3 regions of the Pseudomonas sp. S2_E02 genome follow, and region 1 is predicted to be linked to each of the others. Evidence: riboswitches for the same ligand, from Rfam matches in the RefSeq annotation. Region 1 holds a riboswitch; each other region holds the start of a gene.
The links. Region 1 has a riboswitch for cobalamin ahead of cobO (cob(I)yrinic acid a,c-diamide adenosyltransferase). Riboswitches for the same ligand answer to the same signal wherever they lie in the genome.
Positions count from the first base shown of each region.

Region 2: another riboswitch for cobalamin. It lies ahead of AB4O01_RS03575 (TonB-dependent receptor plug domain-containing protein); the one in region 1 lies ahead of cobO (cob(I)yrinic acid a,c-diamide adenosyltransferase).
Region 3: another riboswitch for cobalamin. It lies ahead of cobW (cobalamin biosynthesis protein CobW); the one in region 1 lies ahead of cobO (cob(I)yrinic acid a,c-diamide adenosyltransferase).

Region 1 covers NZ_CP162761.1:6,421,365-6,426,021, forward strand. Annotated here, with positions in the region: gene AB4O01_RS28870 (PQQ-dependent sugar dehydrogenase) at 1-593, opposite strand, end outside; gene AB4O01_RS28875 (hypothetical protein) at 660-1,244, opposite strand; cobalamin riboswitch at 1,408-1,637, shown strand; gene cobO (cob(I)yrinic acid a,c-diamide adenosyltransferase) at 1,719-2,330, shown strand; gene AB4O01_RS28885 (cobyrinate a,c-diamide synthase) at 2,327-3,676, shown strand; gene bluB (5,6-dimethylbenzimidazole synthase) at 3,724-4,374, shown strand; gene cbiB (adenosylcobinamide-phosphate synthase CbiB) at 4,371-4,657, shown strand, end outside.
Region 2 covers NZ_CP162761.1:800,623-805,279, forward strand. Annotated here, with positions in the region: gene AB4O01_RS03570 ((2Fe-2S) ferredoxin domain-containing protein) at 1-89, opposite strand, end outside; gene AB4O01_RS03575 (TonB-dependent receptor plug domain-containing protein) at 89-2,026, opposite strand; cobalamin riboswitch at 2,119-2,324, opposite strand; gene AB4O01_RS03580 (LysR family transcriptional regulator) at 2,370-3,263, opposite strand; gene AB4O01_RS03585 (zinc-binding alcohol dehydrogenase family protein) at 3,374-4,381, shown strand; gene AB4O01_RS03590 (L-dopachrome tautomerase-related protein) at 4,430-4,657, shown strand, end outside.
Region 3 covers NZ_CP162761.1:1,638,692-1,643,348, forward strand. Annotated here, with positions in the region: gene cobN (cobaltochelatase subunit CobN) at 1-1,396, opposite strand, end outside; gene cobW (cobalamin biosynthesis protein CobW) at 1,400-2,473, opposite strand; cobalamin riboswitch at 2,573-2,784, opposite strand; gene AB4O01_RS07400 (2OG-Fe dioxygenase family protein) at 3,135-3,887, shown strand; gene AB4O01_RS07405 (hypothetical protein) at 3,887-4,657, shown strand, end outside.

The sequences.
Region 1 (4,657 bases):
CCGCCCGGCAGATCGACTACCTTGATTGGCTGCGATTTGATCTCGGTCGCGCCCGGTTCGTAGTTAAAGCGCAGCAGGCGGTCGGTGTCGGCGACGTACAGATCATTGCCGACCAGGGTCATGCCGAACGGCGAGTTGAGGTTCTGCAGAAACACCGTGCGTGTTTCCGCGACGCCATCATGATCGGCGTCACGCAGCAGGGTGATGCGGTTCGGACTCGGTACGCCAGCGCCAGCCTTGCCCATGACCTTTTTCATCACCCAGCCACGAATGCCGCTGCTGTCATCAGGCTTCGGCGGGGCGTTGGTTTCCGCCACCAGCACATCGCCATTGGGTAGCACATAGAGCCAGCGCGGATGATCGAGGCCTTCAGCGAAGGCTGCCACCTGAGTACCGGCCGCTGCGGTCGGTTTGCCGCCCGCGGGCCAGCCGATCGCCGGGGCGATGTTCACCGTCGGAATCAGGGTCTTGTTTGGTTCAGGCAATTTCGGTGACGGGCCGGTGCCGTCGGAGACTTGCAGGCTGGAGGTTTCACCGCAGGCGGCGAGTCCTCCGGCGAAGGCGATGACAAAAACGAGCTGGGGCTTGCGCATTGCTGATCTTCCCTATGAATGCATTCCTAATCATAGAGGAGGGCGCAAGCCCGATGGTTCAACTGCTCAGCCGCGGGCTTCCTTGAACAGCACGGCAATGCCCGGGTGATAGTTGCCGGCTTCGCTGCGCAATTTGCGGTAGGCGTAGGGGAAATACCAGGCGACCGCGCAGGTGTGTTCCTTTTGCAGGTCGTCGACCATGTCTTGCAGCTCTTCGGGGCTGGCGCTGTGCTGGGCTTTTTGCGGCGCGACAAACAGGCAGCCGAGCTTGAGGTCGCTGGCATAACTGATGCGCTTGGCGTCGTTGGTGATGTCCAGCAGAGCTTGAGTCAGATTCAGGTTGGTGACCTTTGGCCAGCGCTGAGTGGCCTGGATAAAGGCGCGGTCTTCGGCACCGGCGAGAAACAGATCGGCGCGGGCATTGCGCTCGCCTTCTTCGTTCTGTTTACGTGTGGCAGTCTCGTTCAAAGTGACCAGCTCAGCCATCCAGGCCGCCGCCGAGAGCAATCCGAGATTGGCTTTCTCATCATGCCAGTAAGGGGTGTCGCTGTCGCCGCGCACGGCGTTGTAGCGGTCGATACAGTCAAACCAGCGTTCAAGCACTGGGCGCAGGAATTCCAGGCGCGGGTTGCTGATGATCATGCCTTGCATCGTCATCATCCTTTATTGTTGTAGTGGGCTTTTCGAGAAAAGCATGGCTCTTTGATATCATTTGTATCAGTGTGGCACAAGATTGGCGGCAGATAAGTGATCGGCGGCAGTTATTCGCCCGATGGCCGCCTCTTTAATTGACGCTCCACCCCCAACCCTCTAACCTTCGCGGCTTGTTTCAGGTGCTCTGTGACCTGCGTCGACAGAGTGAAACAGGGAAGCCGGTGAGGGTTGTCTTCGCACGAAGAACCACCACGATCCCGGCGCTGCCCCCGCAACGGTAAATGAGTGAAAACTGCGCCTTGAGCCACTGCCTCGAAAGAAGCGGGAAGGCGCGCAGTCAGGCATGCGCCGCTCATGAGCCCGGAGACCGGCCTGATCCATCCAGCGGCATCACGGTGGGCGATGCCAGGCTTTTTGCCGTCTATTCTTGTGCCTGCCCGCCGTTATCCAGCCTCAACGGAGAGCTCCCCCATGACTGATTCCCCCGAGCGCGACGAACGCCATCTGGCGCGTATGCAGCGCAAAAAAGCCGTGATCGACGAACGCATCGCCAACTCGCCTGACGAGTGTGGCCTGGTGCTGGTGCTGACCGGCAACGGCAAAGGCAAAAGCAGCTCGGCGTTCGGCATGCTCGCCCGTGCCATGGGCCACGGCATGCAGTGCGGCGTGGTGCAGTTCATCAAGGGCCGTAACAGCACCGGTGAGGAGTTGTTCTTCCGACGCTTCCCCGAGCAAGTGCGCTTCCACGTGATGGGCGAAGGTTTCACTTGGGAAACCCAGGATCGTCAGCGTGACATCGCCGCCGCCGAAGCCGCGTGGGCGGTCTCCCGCGAATTGCTGCGTGATCCGTCGATCGGTCTGGTGGTGCTCGACGAATTGAACATCGCCCTCAAGCACGGCTACCTCGATCTCGATCAGGTGCTCAGCGATCTGCAGGCGCGTCCGCCGATGCAGCATGTGATCGTCACCGGTCGCGCGGCCAAGCCGGAAATGATTGAGATGGGCGACACGGTCACCGAAATGGGCATGCTCAAACATGCCTTCCAGGCCGGCATCAAAGCGCAGAAAGGCGTCGAACTTTGAATCAACCACGTCACTGCCCGGCGGTACTCATCGCCGCGCCGGCCTCCGGTCAGGGCAAGACCACCGTCACCGCCGCGCTCGCCCGTTTGCATCGCAATCAGGGGCGCAAGGTGCGCGTGTTCAAATGCGGGCCGGACTTTCTCGATCCGATGATTCTCGAGCGCGCCAGCGGTGCGCCGGTGTATCAACTGGACATGTGGATGGTCGGCGAGCAGGAAAGTCGTCGTCTGTTGTGGGAAGCCGCCGCCGAGGCGGATCTGATTCTGATTGAAGGCGTGATGGGCCTGTTCGACGGCACGCCGTCCAGCGCCGATCTGGCGCGGCACTTCGGCGTGCCGGTGCTCGGGGTGATTGATGGGACGGCGATGGCGCAGACCTTTGGTGCGCTGGCGCTCGGCTTGGCCAAGTATCAGCCAGATCTGCCGTTTGCCGGTGTGTTGGCCAACCGCGTTGGCACCTTGCGCCATGCGCAATTGCTCGAAGGCAGCCTCACCGAAGGTCTGCGCTGGTACGGTGCGTTGTCCCGCGAAACCGGTATCGAACTGCCAAGTCGTCATCTCGGCCTGGTCCAGGCCAGTGAATTGAATGATCTGGATGTGCGTCTCGACGCCGCCGCCGACGCATTGGCCAGCAGTTGCGAGGTAGCGCTGCCACCGGCGGTGGAGTTTGCCGCACCGGACGTGATCGCTGTCGAGCCGTTGCTGAAGAATGTGCGGATTGCCGTCGCCCGTGATGAAGCGTTTGCTTTCACCTACGGCGCGAGTCTCGATCTGTTGCGGGCGATGGGCGCCGAGTTGAGTTTCTTCTCGCCGATCCGCGACTCGCAATTGCCTGAAGCGGATAGCCTGTATTTGCCCGGTGGGTATCCGGAACTGCACCACGTTGCGTTGTCGCAGAACACCGCGATGTGTGAGGCGATTCGCGCGCATCATGCGGCGGGTAAGCCGTTGCTCGCCGAGTGTGGTGGGATGCTGTACCTGCTCGATTCGTTGACTGACGTTGAAGGCACCCGCGCTGAATTGGTCGGGCTGCTTAAGGGCGATGCGGTGATGCAGAAGCGTCTGGCGGCGTTGGCGTTGCAAGCGGTGGATCTGCCGGAAGGTTCGTTGCGCGGGCACACTTATCATCATTCGTTGACGACTACCGAACTGGCGCCGATTGCGCGGGGTTTGAGTCCGAATGGTGGGCGCGGTGCCGAGGCGGTTTATCGGGAAGGGCGGATGACGGCTTCTTATGTGCACTTCTATTTCCCGTCGAACCCGAGTGCGATTGCCGCATTGTTTGCGCCAGACCGTGAGGCCGCCTTCGCGAGCAAGCTCGCTCCCACAGGGGATCGCGTTTCTTGAGCAAGCATCCCGTCCAATGTGGGAGCGAGCTTGCTCGCGAAAGGGCCATGACCGACAACACATTCTCCGAAGCCGAGCGCGAAGCGGTTTATAGAGCCATTGCCGAACGCCGCGACATGCGCCACTTCACCGGCGGCAGCGTCGAACCGGAGCTGTTGCGCCGACTACTGGAAGCCGCCCACCAGGCCCCAAGCGTCGGCCTGATGCAGCCCTGGCGTTTCATCCGCATCAGCGACCGCAGCCTGCGCGGGCAGATCCAGAATCTGGTGGAAGAAGAACGCATCCGCACAGCCGAAGCCCTCGGCGAGCGCAGTGACGAGTTCATGAAGCTCAAGGTCGAAGGCATCAATGATTGCGCCGAAGTGCTGGTCACCGCGTTGATGGATGATCGCGAAAAGCACATTTTCGGTCGCCGTACATTGCCGGAAATGGACATGGCCTCGCTGTCCTGCGCGATCCAGAATCTGTGGCTGGCCTCGCGCGCCGAAGGCCTGGGCATGGGCTGGGTCTCGCTTTTCGAACCGCAAGCGTTGGCGGATCTGCTGAAGCTGCCCGAGGGTGCCAAGCCACTGGCGGTTTTATGCCTGGGCCCGGTCAAGGAATTCTATCCGGCGCCGATGCTGGTACTCGAAGGGTGGGCGCAGGCGCGGCCGCTCAATGAGTTGCTGTACGAAAATTATTGGGGAGTGAGTCAATGAGTGTGGCGTTGTTGAGTGTCGCCGCAGTGGCGCTGGATGCGCTGTTGGGTGAACCGAAACGCTGGCATCCGCTGGTGGCGTTCGGCAATTTCGCCGGGCGCATCGAGCAACGCTTCAACGCCGGTGGCCGGGGTTGGCGCAGCCATGGGGTCACTGCGTGGGTGATCGCGGTGCTGCCGCTGACCTTGCTCGCCACGGCGTTTTCCTGGGCGCCATACGTGGGCTGGGTCGTCGAGATTCTCGCGCTGTATTGCGCCCTTGGCATGCGCAGCCTCGGTGAACA
Region 2 (4,657 bases), 920 kb from region 1:
GTGCAGAGGAATACATGGCGCGCATGCTCGGGCACATTTGACCAGTCCGGGTGCGTGTCGACGCCGTCGACGGTTTTGATTTCACTCATCAGAAGCGGTACGTGTAGCGCACTTCGGAGGTGAACGGCCGGCCGAGGTTGTCGACGTTGCTCGAACGGCTGGTGACGTAATCGCGGTCGAACAGGTTTTCCACCAGCAGGCTCACTCGGTGCTGATGAGCGTTGTCGAGGTAGCGATAAGCGTCGGCGTCGACCACGGAATAGTTACCGTACTCGACTTGCTTCGAGCTTTTGATGTCGCGGATATAGCGGATCGCACCGCCGGCACCCCACAGGCGATTTTCCGATTCATAACCCACGTGTGAACGGGCGAAGAAGCTCGGGATATCGTTGAGGGTTACACCGCTGCGCGATTCGGTGAGGTTGCGGGTCATGTCCGCTTGCAGGCTCCACTGATCGTTGAGCGCGAGTTTGGCGTCGGCCTCGAAACCGCGCATACGCACCTGGCCTTCACCGTTGACCCATTGAATGTCGTCGAGGGTGATCAAGTCGTCGATCTTGCGTTTGAACAGGGTCACGCTGGCGCTGAATTCGCGGTCGAGCAGAAAGCCTTTGTAGTCGACACCCAGCTCCGCATTGCGGCTTTTTTCCGGCTTCAGGTTGCGATTGCCGATCTCGTCGCCCGGTTCATTGACGAACAATTGCTCGGCGTTTGGCAGTTTGTAGGCGCTGCCGTACTGGCCGCGCACCGACCAATTGTCATTGAGGTCATACAGCGAAGTGAGCATGCCGACGGTGGCACTGTCGCCGCCGCTCATGGCCTCGTGACGCACACCGATGCTCGGGTGCCAGTCGGGCAGGGCGTCGATCTGCGGGCGCAGTTGCGTGTAGAAAGCGTGGGCTTCGGCCTTGTCGTTATCGATGATCAGCACATCGTCCTGGCCCTTGAACCACTGGTTGTCGGTGCCAAACACCAGCACATGGCCGCCGGGCAATTCAGCCTTGCCTTCGGCCTGCACACCCCAATCGGTGAAGCCCCAATAGTCGTTGTGATTGATTACTTTGGTGCCGCCGCCCTCCACGTTGTTGACGCGGGTATAACGCGTGTCCCAGTCGTTGATATGGCCTTTGACGAAGTAGCTCAGGCGCTCATTGACGGTCTGCTCGAAGGTCGCCGTGGCGATCTGCTGCACGCGGTCGTTAGTGGTCTTGTGGTTGTCGACCGGGCGGGCGAAATCGAGGTTGGCGTCGGCGTATTGGTAAAACAGCTCCAGCCGCGAATCATCGCCGAATGACTGAATCGCCTTGCCGCCGAACGTGGTGACTTCGTAGGCGCGATCCTTGCCGGAATCGTTTTTCATGTCGCGGTTGCGATAGGGCTGGTAACCGTCGGAGACGTTATGGCTGACGTACGCCAGCAAACCGAGGTCGCCGAAACCGTTAGTGAAGATATTCTCGACGCGGGCGTCTTCGGTGGTGCCGCCAAAGCTGTCGACGCCCAGATTCACCTCGCCGGCGGCTTTGCGCGATTGCGGGCTGCGGGTGACGATGTTGATCACGCCGGACACGGCCTGGGTGCCGAACAACAGGCTCTGCCCACCCTTGAGCACTTCGATGCGTTCGATGGCGTTGGCCGGCAGAGTGTCCAGATAGAGGCCGCCGTACAGGCGATTGTTCAGGCGCACGCCGTCGAGCAGGATCAGCGTGTCGTCGTTGCGCCCGCCGAGCAGCGAATACGTGCCGTAGTCGAAAGGGCCGTTTTTCGGCGCCACATACAAGCCTGGAATGAACATCTGCATCACGCGGCTGACATCGGCGCTGGGGCCGGCGCGTTCGATCTGCTCGCGGCTGACGATTTCGACCTTGCTGCCGAATCTGGCCATCTCGGCGACGGTGGTGGATTCCACTGACGGTGCAGTAACGATTTGTTGATTGAGTTCCAGCGGCGCGTCGTCGGCCAGTAGCAGCGGGCTGAACAGGCAGCCAAGGAACAGGGTTGGAGCAGAAGTGTTGAAAGGTCGAATCATTGTCTTCTCGAAAAGGATCTTCGCAGAAGAGCATGCAAGAGAAGGCATCGCGCACAGCCAATACCGGCCCATGCCCGCCCACCGCAGGATTTTGCCAAACGAAATTCCAGGCCGGTCTCCGGGCTCGCGCGTATAGAGGTTTTCACCTTCCCATGGCCGTCTGGCCACAGTGGTGTATTGAAAACATCACGCGCATACCGTTGCGGGGGCAGCACCGGACTTGTTCGAAAAGAACGTACCGGTTTCCCGTTTCACCCCATGCACGGCGGCATGGGACACCTGAAACTGGCCGGCATCTGAACATTCGAGGAGCGTCTCGTCAATGCGGCAACCACCAGGGGAGCTATTGGATACGTTCCAGAGCGACAAACTGGCCACTCAACCACGCATAAAGCTGAGACACCGCCGGGGTGATCTGCTTGCGATGCGGGCACACCAGACTCAACGGTGAGGCATTGCCGGGAAAATCCTTCAGTAGCACGACCAGTCGCCCTGCGATCACGTCTGCACTGACGTCCAGCCAGGATTTGTTGGCGATGCCTTCGCCGCTCAACGCCCAGCGGCGCACGATGTCGGCGTCGTCGCTGAACATCGGTCCCGAGACCTGGATCGTTTCACTGCCCAGACTCCACTTGTCGTAGATCCGGCCGCCTTGCTGGTAGAGCAGGCAAGCGTGGTTGTGCAGATCATCCGGCGTTTGCGGGTATCCGTGGCGCTCCACGTATTCCGGTGCGGCGACCAGCACCCGCCGGTTCCACGGTGCCAGCGGCAGCGCCACGTAGTTGGCATCTTCATTCGAGCCGTATCGAATCGCCACGTCTACCGGGTCACGAAACAAGTCGGCCATCTGGTCCGACAGGGAAAAGCGCAAGGTCAGTTCCGGGTGCTGGCGGCGAAACAGTGTGAGCCACGGCAGCAAAATGTTGCGCCCCAGATCGGACGGCGCCGTCACTTGCAACACGCCGCGCAACGTGGCGTTTTCACCGCGCAGGTTTTCCTTGCCTTGCTTGAGCGCCTCCAGCACCGAGTGGGCAGTGGGCAAGTATTGCTCGCCCTCGGCGGTTAATCGCAGGCTGCGGGTGGTGCGCGCAAACAGGCGCACGTCCAGCTCACGCTCCAGACGCTTGATCGCCGCGGCAACCTGACCGGGCAATAAATCCGCCTCATGGGCGGCAGCTGTGAAGCTGCCCAGCGCGGCGCTGCGGGTGAACAAACCAAGATCATCGATGCGGATCATTTTCACTCCTGAAGTGAAAGTGTTGGCGCATTCTGCTGGTTTTTCTTTGTGCTTGGGAAGTCGAAGATGGCGGCAAGCGAGCACATCAGCTCTTCAGACAGCGAGTTTCCATGAAAGCCATCACCTTCACCCAACACGCTTTGCCCATTGAAGATCCGCAATCGTTGCAGGACATCGACCTTCCGGTGCCAACTCCCGGCCCCCGGGATTTGCTCGTAGAAGTTCGTGCGGTGTCGGTCAATCCGGTCGATACCAAAGTACGCGCCGGCACTTTCACCAAAGAACCGAAAATCCTCGGCTGGGATGCCGCCGGCATCGTCCGCGAGGTCGGGACTGAAGTGACGCTGTTTCAGCCTGGCGACGAAGTGTTCTACGCAGGCTCCCTTGCCCGCACCGGCAGTTATAGCGAATTTCACCTGGTGGACGAGCGAATCGTCGGGCACAAACCGCGTTCGTTAAGTGCTGCGGATGCCGCGGCATTGCCGTTGACCTCGATCACCGCCTGGGAGCTGTTGTTTGACCGTCTCGGTGTCACCGAAGGTTCAGGGCAGGGCAAGTGCCTGTTGATCACGGGGGCAGCGGGCGGCGTCGGTTCGATGCTGGTGCAATTGGCCCGACAGTTGACGCGGCTGACCGTCATCGGCACCGCCTCACGGCAGGAAACGGCTGACTGGGTCCGGCAATTGGGCGCGCATCACGTCATCGATCACAGTCAGCCGCTGCTCGCACAGTTGCAGGCACTGGGCATCGACGAGGTCAGCCATGTCGCCAGCCTGACCCATACCGAGGAGCATTTTGCGCAGCTGATTGAAGTGCTCCAACCACAAGGGCGTCTGGGCGTGATCGACGATCCTGAAAGCCTCGACGTGATGCCGCTCAAGCGCAAGTCGCTCTCGCTGCACTGGGAGCTGATGTTCACCCGTTCGCTGTACGAAACCCCGGACATGATTGAGCAGCATCACCTGCTCAATCGCGTCAGCGATCTGATTGACCAGGGCATTTTGAAAACGACCGTCGGTGAACATTTTGGCGCGATCAACGCGGCAAACATGCGCCGTGCCCATGCCTTGGTCGAGAGCGGCAAGGCCCGAGGCAAACTGGTACTCGAAGGTTTCTGATTTCACTCATTCAGACGGGCCGGCACGCGGGCCGGTCAGGAGCAGCTCATGCGTATGAAAAAGCTTTCTGCTGCATTGGTCATGGTCATGGCAGCGCCGTTCGCCCATGCAATCAGCGCCGTGCCGTTGCCGGCCAATGCCCCCGCCGACCGATCCTTCGGCAAGCTCGAACAGGTCCATGCGTTCTACGACGCAATGCCCACCGGCGTTTCCGTCACCGAGACCGGACGAATCTTCGTCAACTTCCCGCGTTGGGGCGACAACGTGCCGTTCACC
Region 3 (4,657 bases), 1.8 Mb from region 1:
GCGCGTTGAACATCGTCAGATAAGCGTCCATCGCCAGGCTTTGCTGGCACGGACGCAGATCAATGGTGTCGAGATCGTTGCTGACGCCGCCGAGCAATTGCTCGATCAACTCGGTGCCGCTATTCGGCAGTTCAGCGGTGAGCGGATATCCCTCAGCCTGCAATGCACGCAGGATGTTCAGCGCCGCCGCCGGCGTGTCGAGACCGACACCGTTGCCGATGCGGCCATCACGGGTCGGATAGTTGGCGAGGATCAATGCGATGCGTTTTTCGCCATTTGGTACTTGCGCCAGATCAATCCAGCGCCGCGCCAGTTCAGCGACGAAATACATGCGCTCAGGTTGCGCGCGGTAGCAGACGACATCGGACTGACTGCGCTCACTGCGCCAGGCCAGATCCTTGAAACTGATCGGTCGGCTGATGATGCGCCCGTCGAGTTCCGGCAAGGCAATGTGCATGGCCAGATCCCGTGGCCCCAGGCCTTGCTCGCTGTCGCGCCAGCCGGGCTCGTTGTCCTGCGCGCAGATTGCCTGGATCACCGGGATATTGCGGCGAAACGGTCGCAGATGCGGCGCTTCCGGGCTGGATTGAGCGAACCCGGTGGTGTTGAGAATCACCCCGGCCTCAACCTCGTCCAGCCAGTCCTCGACCACCGTCAGGCAGCCGGGTTCTTTCAGACTGGCCACCGCGATCGGCAGCGGATTCAGCCCCGCCGCTTGCAAGCGCTGGCAGAACACATCGATGAACGCGGTGTTCGCCGCTTGTAGATGCGAGCGGTAAAACAACACCGCCGCGACCGGATGTGCAGGCAGCCAATCGGCTTGCCAGTCACTCAGTGCGGCGCTGGTTTTATTCGGGTGGTAAATCGCCGTGCGCGGCAGCGCCTGCGGTTCTTCCCAGACGTAATCGCGAGCCAGCCAACGGTTGGCGAGGCAGCGGAAAAAGTCCAGCGCATTGCCCAGTCCGCCCTGGCGCAGGAATTGCCAGAGGCGATCACGATCCACAGCGTTGACGGTGCTCAGGTCGCTGAGTTCCGGGTCAGGACGGTCATCGCCCGGCACCAGAATCACCTGCACACCGCGCTCGGACAGTTCAATCAGACGCTCGACGCCGTAGCGCCAATAGGCGATGCCGCCGTGCAGCGAGATCAGGATCACCTTGGCGTGGCGCAGCACTTCATCGACGTACAAATCGACCGAAGCGTGATTCTGCACCTGCATCGGGTTGGCCAGACGCAGGCTCGGGTAATCTTCCGGCAACTGCTGCGCGGCTTCGGCGAGCAGCGCCAGACTGGAGTCGCCGCTGCACAGGATCACCAGCTCGGCGGGGGTTTGGCCAAGGTCGGCAATGTTGTCATCCGAGACGAAACCGCCGGGCTGAGTCCTGAGCAGGTGCATGGCTTAAACGCTGAGCGCAGCGCGCAGTTGCGCTTCGAGTTGCGCGGCGTCGAGCTCCTGGCCGATCAACACCAGACGCGTGACGCGCGCTTCATCAGCGCCCCACTGACGGTCGAAATGCTTGTCGAAACGCGTACCCACGCCCTGGATCAGCAGACGCATTGGCTTGTTCGGGATGGCGGCGAAACCTTTGACGCGCAGGATGCCGTGCTTGACCACCAGTTGCGTCAGGGCGTCGAGCAGCAGGCTTTCGTCGGCTTGTGGCAGTTCGATGGAGATCGAATCGAAGGCGTCGTGATCGTGGTCATCGTGGTCGTCATCGCCTTCACCGTGGTGGTGATCATGATGGCTGTGGCGGCTGTCGATGTGCTCCTCGGAACCGGCGCCGAGGCCGATCAGCACGTCCAGCGGCAGACGGCCGTTGCTGGCTTCGATGATTTTCACTGCTGGCGGCAGCTCTTCGGCGACTTCAGCGCGGACACGAGCGAGATCTTCCGCGCTGGTCTGGTCGGCCTTGTTGAGGATCACCAGGTCGGCGCTGGCCAGTTGATCGGCGAACAGTTCGTGCAGTGGCGATTCGTGGTCGAGGTTCGGATCGAGTTTGCGCTGGGCATCAACCTGATCCGGGAACGCGGCGAAAGTGCCAGCAGCGACGGCCGGGCTGTCGACCACGGTGATCACCGCATCAACGGTGCAGGCGCTGCGGATTTCCGGCCACTGGAAGGCTTGTACCAGCGGTTTTGGCAGGGCCAGGCCCGAGGTTTCGATAAGGATATGGTCGAGATCGCCGCGACGGGCAACCAGTTCGCGCATCACCGGGAAGAACTCTTCCTGAACGGTGCAGCACAGGCAGCCGTTGGCCAGTTCGTAAACGCGACCGGTGGCTTCTTCTTCGGTGCAACCGATGGTGCATTGCTTGAGGATTTCACCGTCAATGCCCAACTCGCCAAACTCGTTGACGATCACCGCGATACGACGGCCCTGAGCGTTGTCGAGCATGTGCCGCAGCAGCGTGGTCTTGCCCGAGCCGAGGAAGCCGGTGACGATGGTGACGGGGAGTTTGGCCAGTGTTTTCATCGGTATGCCCTTTGGCAAGCGGCGGGCATACGGGACGAGAACCGGCAACGCGCGTGCGTGCCTGGAGAGTTCGCCACCGGATCACCCCGCCCGGTTGTAGTGAGAATCTGTGACGAGGCAGGTCTCCTGGCTGACGGTGTTCAGGCGCTGGGCCTGGCGTTGGCTGCGCCTTCCCGCGGGCTCATAAGTTGAGCTGGCAGTGGCGTGGCAGCGAACATCACCGTTCACAGTTGCGGGGGCAGCCGCGGCATTGACCGCGTTCCCTTCTTAGCTCCGGCACACGCCGGAGAACCTCGAATGCGCAAGGCTACGCATGCACGGCAGGCGGGTCAACGCCTGGATCATTGTGGTTATAAGGACAGCAACTTTTCCATCTAATGATTGCGAACACTTCTCACTTAATAAGTAGTTGTAAGTTATGTCTTACATGCCCTATCCGTTAAATTAAAAAACCACCACCGAGTTAAACCCTGAAATAGAGCGGCTGCGCGCATTTGATTACATATCTTTACAAAAACCAAATTGATAAATCAATACAAGATATGAACGATGAGTTCGCACAAGGACTATGAGTCTCTCAAGAAAGGATTTCTTGCATGGCTGATTATTATCAGTATTTGATCCTGCCTATTTCTTTCCTGCACCCATGGGTATCCACAACATGAGTGCCGGTAACGCGTTACGGCTATCAAGTGATGCCGGACTAAAGGAACTTTCCGAACTACTGCGCAATTGCCACTATGCGCACAGTGCCCACTATCCAGCATTGGATGTTGCGCTGCTGGGACGCGAAGCATGCAGGGCATTCAATGCGACCTGGGAGCATTTGCATACCGATGCGTATCTCAGCGCAGAGAACGGTCTTCGCGAACGACGTATCTGCAAGTTCCAGTATCGCCAACGGGAACGCCAGTGGACGGCGCTACAAGACTGCCACTTTTTTCAAGCCGAGACCGACAACCCGCTGTTGGGCGGGGTGCAGCGCACCTACACCCGCTGCGAGGCGACGTTCATTGACTCCCCGATTCTACAGACACTGCTGGCCGCCGACCTGGCACTGCTGGACATGGCGCTGGGCCCGCGCGACTGGCTCGTGACCTGCCATCAGTTCCGTATCCTCTGCGATCAAGGCAATGCTGGCCAGGCCACTCCTGAGGGCCGACATCGCGACGGGCACGATTTTGTCTTTCAACACCTGATTCAACGTCAGCATGTCATCGGTGGCGAAAGCCGGATATTTGATGAAGAAGGTGGCCAAGTATTCAGTGCAACTTTGACTGACTATCTGGAAACCGTCGTCTTGAATGACCGAATACTTCTGCATGAAGTTTCCCCACTGCAAACATCGAGCATTAATTCGGATCGCGGCAGTCGCGATATGTTGATTATCGACTTCGACCTGGCGGACTACTAATGAATCATTCGACTCATGCACTTTCAGTCAGTACCCCACTCGCGCATAGCTTCATCATTGAACAGTTTCAACAGGCGTGCGCACGAAGAACTTCCACACTATCGCTGACCGCCAATGAAAACATATTGTCCGAGACTGCACGCACGCTAGGACAGAATCGCCATTACGAGCGTTACTTGTTCAATGCACAGGCCATTGACGGTCAATGCTATGCCGCCGAATTCAATGGTATGCAGGTCGAACACTTCCCCGAAGTCGAAACATTAAAGGCTTTGGCGACCCAAGCCGTGCAGGCAATGTTCAACGCGCCGTTCGTCGAATACCGTGTGCTCTCCGGCGTGCACTGCACGCTGAGCGTGCTGGCCGCCCTGACCGAGCCGGGCGACTGCGTATTATCACTGGCGCCCGAAAGCGGCGGGCATTTCGCAACCGGGCCTCTGGTGCAGAAGATGGGCCGGCACAGCGTCTTTTTGAAACTGACGGCTGACGGACAAATTGATCTCGGGGACGTTGATCGGCAACTCCAGTCGTGCGGTCTACAACCGGCAGCCGTACTGCTCGATCATGGTCTGACCACACGGGTAATCGCCCTTAAACCACTGCGCGCGCTGCTGAACCGCCGGGGCTTTGAGCGGACACTGATCATCTACGATGCGTCGCACACTCTGGGCCTCATCGCCGGGAAGGCCTTTCCCAATCCGCTTGACGAGGGGGCGGATATTCTTCAAGGCAACACCCACAAATCCCTGGCAGGTCCGCACCGGGCACTG